DNA from 3 places in the Fictibacillus sp. B-59209 genome. Region 1 is predicted to be linked to each of the others. Evidence: riboswitches for the same ligand, from Rfam matches in the RefSeq annotation. Region 1 holds a riboswitch; each other region holds the start of a gene.

Region 1 (2,269 bases):
TCGTAATTTTCTTGAAATTCTAATCAATTATGTTATACGCTTAATTAAAATCTGTCAAAACGTTTTAATGGAGGATAGCATGAAACTTACTGTTGCAGCGATTCAAATGGATATTCAGCTTGGCAATCCCAAGGAAAATATTAAGAGGGCTTCAGAAAGAATTGAACAGGCAGCAATGAAAAAACCTGATGTGATTGTTCTTCCTGAACTGTGGACTACAGGCTATGATCTAGAAAGGTTAGATGAGATAGGAGATACAAACGGCGATGAGATCAAACGATTAATGAGCGGCCTTGCCAGCAAATACCAAGTGAACATTGTTGCAGGTTCCATCGCTAAGAAAACGGATGAAGGAATCTATAACACCATGTATGCCTTTAACCGAAAAGGTGAGCAGACCGGCGAATACAGTAAACTCCATCTGATCCGGCTAATGCAGGAAGAAAAATATATTGCTCCGGGCTCCCGCAAAGGAAATTTCATGCTGGAAAACGTTCCTGCTGCCGGTGTCATCTGCTATGATATCCGTTTCCCTGAATGGATTCGCGCCCATATTCTTGAAGGCGCCTCTATCCTGTTTGTTCCTGCCGAGTGGCCGGCGCAGCGGCTGAGCCACTGGCGGAACCTGCTAATAACAAGAGCCATTGAGAACCAATGCTACGTTGTGGCATGCAACCGGGTCGGCAGTGATAAGAACAACACTTTCGCAGGTCACACGATGGTCATTGATCCCTGGGGAGAAATTATTGCAGAGACAGACGGAGAAGAAGAGACCATTTTGTTTGCTGAGGTCGACACTGATCTTGTTGAAGAAGTAAGAAACAGAATCCCTGTGTTTGAAGACAGACGTCCAGAATTTTATTAAAAAAGATTTGACAGACAATGGATAAGATTGTATGATTGCCATTGTAAATTATTATTGCATTCTGTTTTTTCTAACAATTTTATATTTGTTGTCTCTTATCAAGAGCAGGTGGAGGGAATTTGGCCCGATGAAACCCAGCAACCGACCGTAATACCATTGTGAAATGGGGCGTCTATTACTAGAAGCCTGGAGATCCAGTATGGCACGGTGCTAATTCCAGCAAAACTTTGTTTTGCAAGATAAGAGGCGTGGAAACTATACATCCAGGCCTCTTTTCTTACAGAAAAGAGGCCTTTTTACATACAAAATATTCCGGAGGTAGTATAGATGGCAACAACCCTCAAACAATCTTACGAACGACTGAATGAACAAACCGTGGTGGAGCTGGCACAAAAACTCGAACTGTTATCTGATTATCAAAACATTAAAGTCAATGAGATTGGTGACGGTAATCTTAACCTTGTTTTTCGGCTAATCGAAGAAGATACAGGTAAATCCATTATCGTAAAGCAGGCACTTCCCTATGCCAAAGTCGTGGGAGAAAGCTGGCCGCTTACACTGGACAGGGCAAGGATTGAAAGCAGCTCTTTAATAAAATCAGCAGAATTTGCTCCTGAGCATGTTCCAGAAGTTTTTTATACAGACCAGGATCTCGCTCTCACTGTAATGGAAGACTTATCTTCTCACGTGATTCTGCGGAAAGGTCTGATCGAAGGGGTCAAATATCCTCATCTCGCACAGCACATCGGCACATTTATTGCCAAAAGCCTGTTCTATACGAGTGATTTTTACTTGCATCCTTTCGAGAAGAAAGAGCTTGTCCAGACGTTTACAAACCCTGAACTCTGCAAGATTACCGAAGACCTTGTATTTACTGACCCGTTTTATGACATCGACACCAACGATTTTCCTTCCGAGCTGAAGGAGGCCGTTTCCGAACTATGGAGTGATACTCTCCTCAAACAGAGAGCTGCCTCTCTAAAATATAAATTTTTGACGCGTGCAGAGGCTCTGTTGCATGGTGACCTCCATACCGGAAGTATTTTCGTTACCGAAACTTCTACAAAATTAATAGATTCCGAGTTTGCTTATTATGGGCCTCAAGGCTTTGATATCGCCCACTTTTTTGCCAATATTGCATTGAATCATGCCTCACAGTCCTTTCATATCTCTGACTCTCTTAGGCGCGAAGAATATCAGAGCTATTTGCTCAGCGTGATCAAAGACACTTGGGAAACCTTCACTGCCCGTTACAGAGAACTGTGGAAAACAGAGGGTGTAGAGTCTGCAACCAAACTTCCTGGATTTGAGGAAGAGATTTTAAATAGCATTTTTACAGATATGATTGGTTTTGCCGGTTGTGAAGTGATCCGCCGCACGATTGGGCTTGCCCATGTCGAAGAT
Region 2 (2,269 bases), on a different contig from region 1:
AGGCGGCACCGACGGTAAATTGCGTTTTTTGTCCCAAGTCTTTTCCGGAAAGTGAAACCCCTTCGTTAAACTGTTTGATCATTTTGATCAGTTCTATGGAGGTAACATCATAGACGCTTGAAGCTCCCGGAAAATCGCCTACCTTTGCCGGATCCCCGGTAATTGCCAAAATATCGTGAAGTCCGAGTGTATGCAGCCCCATGAGATGAGACTGCAGACCGATAATATTCCGGTCTCGGCAAGCGAGATGAACGATCGGCTGGACTCCAGTCCGTGCCTTAGCCAAAGAAGATAGGGAGGTATTGCAGATTCTTGGTGATGCCAACGAGTTGTCTGCAAGCGTAATGGCATCTGCCCCGGCTTCTTTCAATGCCTTTGCTCCTTCAAAAAAACGGGAGGTATCAAGCTTGCGGGGAGGATCAAGCTCAACGATGACCGATCGCCTTTCTTTTAGAATATCAGGCAGGGAAATCCCAGGTTTCTGCCTCGTTTCAACAACGGCAATAGGCTCTGGGCGCTGTCTGACTTCCTTTTCGGTAACAGGCTTCAGTCCATGAAGCTCTTCAGCGAAAGCCTCAATATGAGCAGGAGTTGTTCCGCAGCAGCCTCCGAGCAGGCGGATGCCTTGGTTTCTGAAAAGTGAAGCACTGTTCTTGAAATACTCCGCATCTCCTTCATACTGAAATTTTCCGTCCACATAGGAAGGAAGACTTGCATTCGGATAAGAGGAAAGATAGGCATGCTTGGGAATTTCCACTTCCTCAAGTGTCTTGATCATATGAAAGGGCCCAAGACGGCAATTCAGCCCTACGACATCCGCTCCTAAATCTTCAAGGCGTCTAATCGCTGTATTGATGGGTGTTCTGTCGTTTAGAATACCGACTTCCTGCAAAGAAATCTGCGAGATGATCGGAATGCTGGTCTGGCTGCGTGCAATTTCAAGAACGGTTTCCAATTCTTCCAAATCGTAAAAGGTCTCAAGAAGAAGGCCATCCACTCCTTCCAACAGAAGACAGTAGAGCTGTTCCCTAAAGCTTCTCTTTATTTCTTCAATCGTAAGTGAGCTTGGGCCCGTTCCACGGATTCCTCCGATGGTTCCCAGTACATACGCTTCATTGGCAGCTGCTTTTTTTGCAAGTCTTACAGCCGCACTATTCAGCTCTTTGACTTGCTCCTCCAATCCATATCTTTGCAGTTTAATATAGTTGGCGCTGTACGTATTGGTCTGAATGACATCTGCACCGGCCTGTATGTAAGCCTGGTGGATGGACTGAATCTGATCAGGGTGCGTCAGATTCAGCTGCTCAAAACAGCAATCCGTTCCATACGAGTAGAGAAGTGTTCCCATTGCCCCATCGGCAATCAAGATTTTGTCTTCAAGATCTTTCAATAATCCCATTATGCGGTCCTCCTGTTAGTTCGGTATCTTCCAGCGGCCCAATAAAATAAAAAAAGCCTTCTTAAAGAAGAAGACTTTGAAAGTTCGAGGTCATTCTTCTTATCTTCCAAGTTCGATTCGAACTTGTTGGACTTAGCACCTTTTCAGCTGCAGAGCTGAAGGTTGCTGAGGTGTCAACGGGCCATTCCCTTAACCTCTCTGGATAAGAAACCAAATAGCTATAAAATTAATTCTCTATACCTTACAATAATTGTTGGAAGATTTCAATAGCTTTTTCAAATGAAAAAAATGGTTGAGTTTTTATCAAAGGGGGACTCCTATAATGAAGAATAAGTATACCAACCTTGACGGGATACAAAACACACATACATTTAAAGATTTGCTGCGGTGGAGAAGAGAAAGGCGCGGCAACAAAAAAGATTTAGCTCAGCAGATTCCGCAAAGCCCGAAAAAGGAGATCAGCAGATTAAAAGAAAACCGGCAGCATCATTCCATCACATGGATCGGCCATTCTACTTTTCTCATTCAGATGGGCGGATGCAATATTCTGACCGATCCTGTCTGGGCAAAAAAGATGGGGCTGCAAAAGCGGCTGACTGATCCCGGAATTCCCATCAGCCACCTGCCAGAGATCGATCTCGTCCTCATCTCCCATGGCCACTACGACCACCTTGACTTTCCAAGTATTAAAAATCTGACAGGAGATATTTCCTTTTACGTGCCAGCAGGTTTGAAATCAATGTTTCAGAAAAAAGGATATGAGAAGGTATTCGAAGCTAATTGGTGGGATAACTTTTCTGAAAAGGGGCTGTCGCTCACGTTCGTCCCTGCTCAGCATTGGACCAGGAGGACGGCATTTGATATGAATAC
Region 3 (2,269 bases), on a different contig from region 1:
CCACCGACAGCCTTACCATCTCAGGCGATACTCCTGCTCTAAGCTGCTCTTCCTCTGTCAGCTGCTGATGCGTAGTGCTTGCCGGATGGATGATTAATGATTTAGAATCACCGACATTCGCCAAGTGAGAGAATAACTTCACACTTTCAATGAGCTTTCTTCCTTCTTCTACCCCGCCTTTTACACCGAAAGTGAGGATGGCACCAGCACCTTTAGGCAAATATTTCTGCGCCAGCTCATTATACTTGTTATCTTCTAATCCAGGATAGTTCACCCAGTCCACAGCAGGATGTTCTTTTAAGTATTTCGCCACCTTCAGGGCATTTTCACTATGCCGTTCTACACGCAGGGCCAGCGTTTCAAGCCCTTGAATAAAGAGGAAGGAGTTAAACGGTGATACGCAAGAACCGAGGTCTCTGAGCAATTGGACACGCGCCTTGATAATATAAGCCAGCGGTCCGACTGCTTCCGTATAAACGACGCCATTATAGCTTTCATCCGGCTCCGTAAGTCCTGGGAATTTGCCGTTCGTCCAATCAAACTTACCGGAATCTATAATTAATCCTCCAATCGATGTGCCGTGTCCGCCAATGAATTTTGTAGCGGAATGAACGACAATGTCTGCTCCATACTCGATCGGACGGCAAAGATATGGTGTTGCAAACGTATTGTCTACGATAAGCGGAACCCCTGCTTCATGAGCAATTTCTGCAATGGCTGAGATATCTGCCACGTCAATTTTCGGATTCCCGATCGTCTCGATGTAAACCGCTTTTGTCTTTTCAGTAATGGCATCACGGAAGGATTGAAGGTTATCCACTTCTGCAAATTTAAAATTGATTCCGAGCTTCGGAAGTGTATTCGCAAACAAGTTATACGTTCCGCCATATAGAGAGCCAGACGCTACAATTTCGTCACCTGCTCCCGCTATGTTTAAAATGGAATACGTAATCGCCGCCTGGCCGGATGCAACCGCCAGCGCTCCAACACCGCCTTCTAGCTTTGCAATCGTCTGTTCAAACGCATCCTGTGTCGGATTCATGATTCGGCTGTAAATGTTCCCAAACTCTTTTAAACCAAAAAGGTTGGCTGCGTGCTCCGTACTGTTGAATTGATAAGACGTTGTCTGGTAAATAGGAACCGCTCTCGCGCCTGTTGTCGGATCTACTTTCTGTCCCTCGTGCAATGAAACCGTCTCAAAACCATATTCTCTTTCTTCACTCATGTTCAATCTCTCCTTCTAAAATGTAGTGGTTTAAACAGAGGCAAGGATCTGAGTAAAATGTTAGCCAACAAGAAAAGCTGAAGTGCCCTGCTAAGGTCCGAGAAGCGCTTGAGTTCTTCTCAAGCAACACGTTTTTTGTGTTGAGGGAGAAGAACGAAGATGACTAAGGATGAAAAGAAAGTCTTACTTTTCATCTATCAAGGACCTTAGCTGAAAACTCAAGTTCGTTTTCAGCATTGGGCACTGAAGCTGGACAATCAAAAAGACCTCTTCTAAAAGAAGAGGTCGCAGTTTTCACCGTCGGCTCTCATCTTTCAGAACATTTGCGTGTTCTGCTGAAATTAGCACCATGCATTTCTGCTGGTTGCCGGGTTTCATCGGGTCAGTCCCTCCACCTCTCTGGATAAGATACATCTGAATATTAAGTTATTTTGAATAATACTGAACTTTAATGTTGAAGTCAACCCTTTTTTTCACGATAAGGAAGTGGCAAAGTTTTTGGCACGCTCCCCCTGGCCGATGTTCGAAACTTTGCATTTTTTATTTTCTGCTGCAGTCAGCAATACCATATCGGTCTTCTGCCCTGCTCCAGTAAGAGAAAAAGTGTGGCCAGCGAGACGATGGAAAAAGAGATCACCCTCGAAGAGCTCTACCTGACGTCCTTCTTACGACAACAGAAGGAAAGAATAGAGGGCGGATGATCGTAAAAATCCAACAAAAAAATAAACCCTATTGGCGGATCAGCCAGTAGGGTTTATGCGTTTTTCTCTTCGGAAATCAAATATTTGCAATACGAGCCGCCTTTAGCAAGACATTCTGTGCGTTCCACATGGTCTGTACCGAGCATTCTCTGGAATAAAGAAAGCTCACATGAGCAGGCATTCTGATATTCATTTGCTACTTTGGCAATCGGGCAGTTGAATTCTTTTAATTCATACTGGCCGTCTTCTGTTTTTTCCCACTCGACCATATAGCCGGCTTCGTTTTGAATGTCGGCGAGTTCGGCCACCTTTTGCTCAAAGCTCTTATTCTCCATCCGTTTCT

Evidence for each region. Region 1 has a riboswitch for S-adenosylmethionine ahead of mtnK (S-methyl-5-thioribose kinase). Riboswitches for the same ligand answer to the same signal wherever they lie in the genome.
Region 2: linked by a shared signal. The riboswitch ahead of P4361_RS12400 (bifunctional homocysteine S-methyltransferase/methylenetetrahydrofolate reductase) and the one ahead of mtnK (S-methyl-5-thioribose kinase) in region 1 are both predicted to bind S-adenosylmethionine.
Region 3: linked by a shared signal. The riboswitch ahead of P4361_RS02855 (homocysteine synthase) and the one ahead of mtnK (S-methyl-5-thioribose kinase) in region 1 are both predicted to bind S-adenosylmethionine.

Annotation. Positions count from the first base shown of each region.
Region 1 covers NZ_JARMMC010000018.1:506,457-508,725, forward strand. Annotated here, with positions in the region: gene P4361_RS15440 (carbon-nitrogen family hydrolase) at 68-865, shown strand; SAM riboswitch class I at 958-1,111, shown strand; gene mtnK (S-methyl-5-thioribose kinase) at 1,193-2,269, shown strand, end outside.
Region 2 covers NZ_JARMMC010000017.1:28,520-30,788, forward strand. Annotated here, with positions in the region: gene P4361_RS12400 (bifunctional homocysteine S-methyltransferase/methylenetetrahydrofolate reductase) at 1-1,399, opposite strand, end outside; SAM riboswitch class I at 1,496-1,608, opposite strand; gene P4361_RS12405 (MBL fold metallo-hydrolase) at 1,722-2,269, shown strand, end outside.
Region 3 covers NZ_JARMMC010000005.1:105,749-108,017, reverse strand. Annotated here, with positions in the region: gene P4361_RS02855 (homocysteine synthase) at 1-1,225, opposite strand, end outside; SAM riboswitch class I at 1,530-1,635, opposite strand; gene P4361_RS02850 (helix-turn-helix transcriptional regulator) at 1,980-2,269, opposite strand, start outside.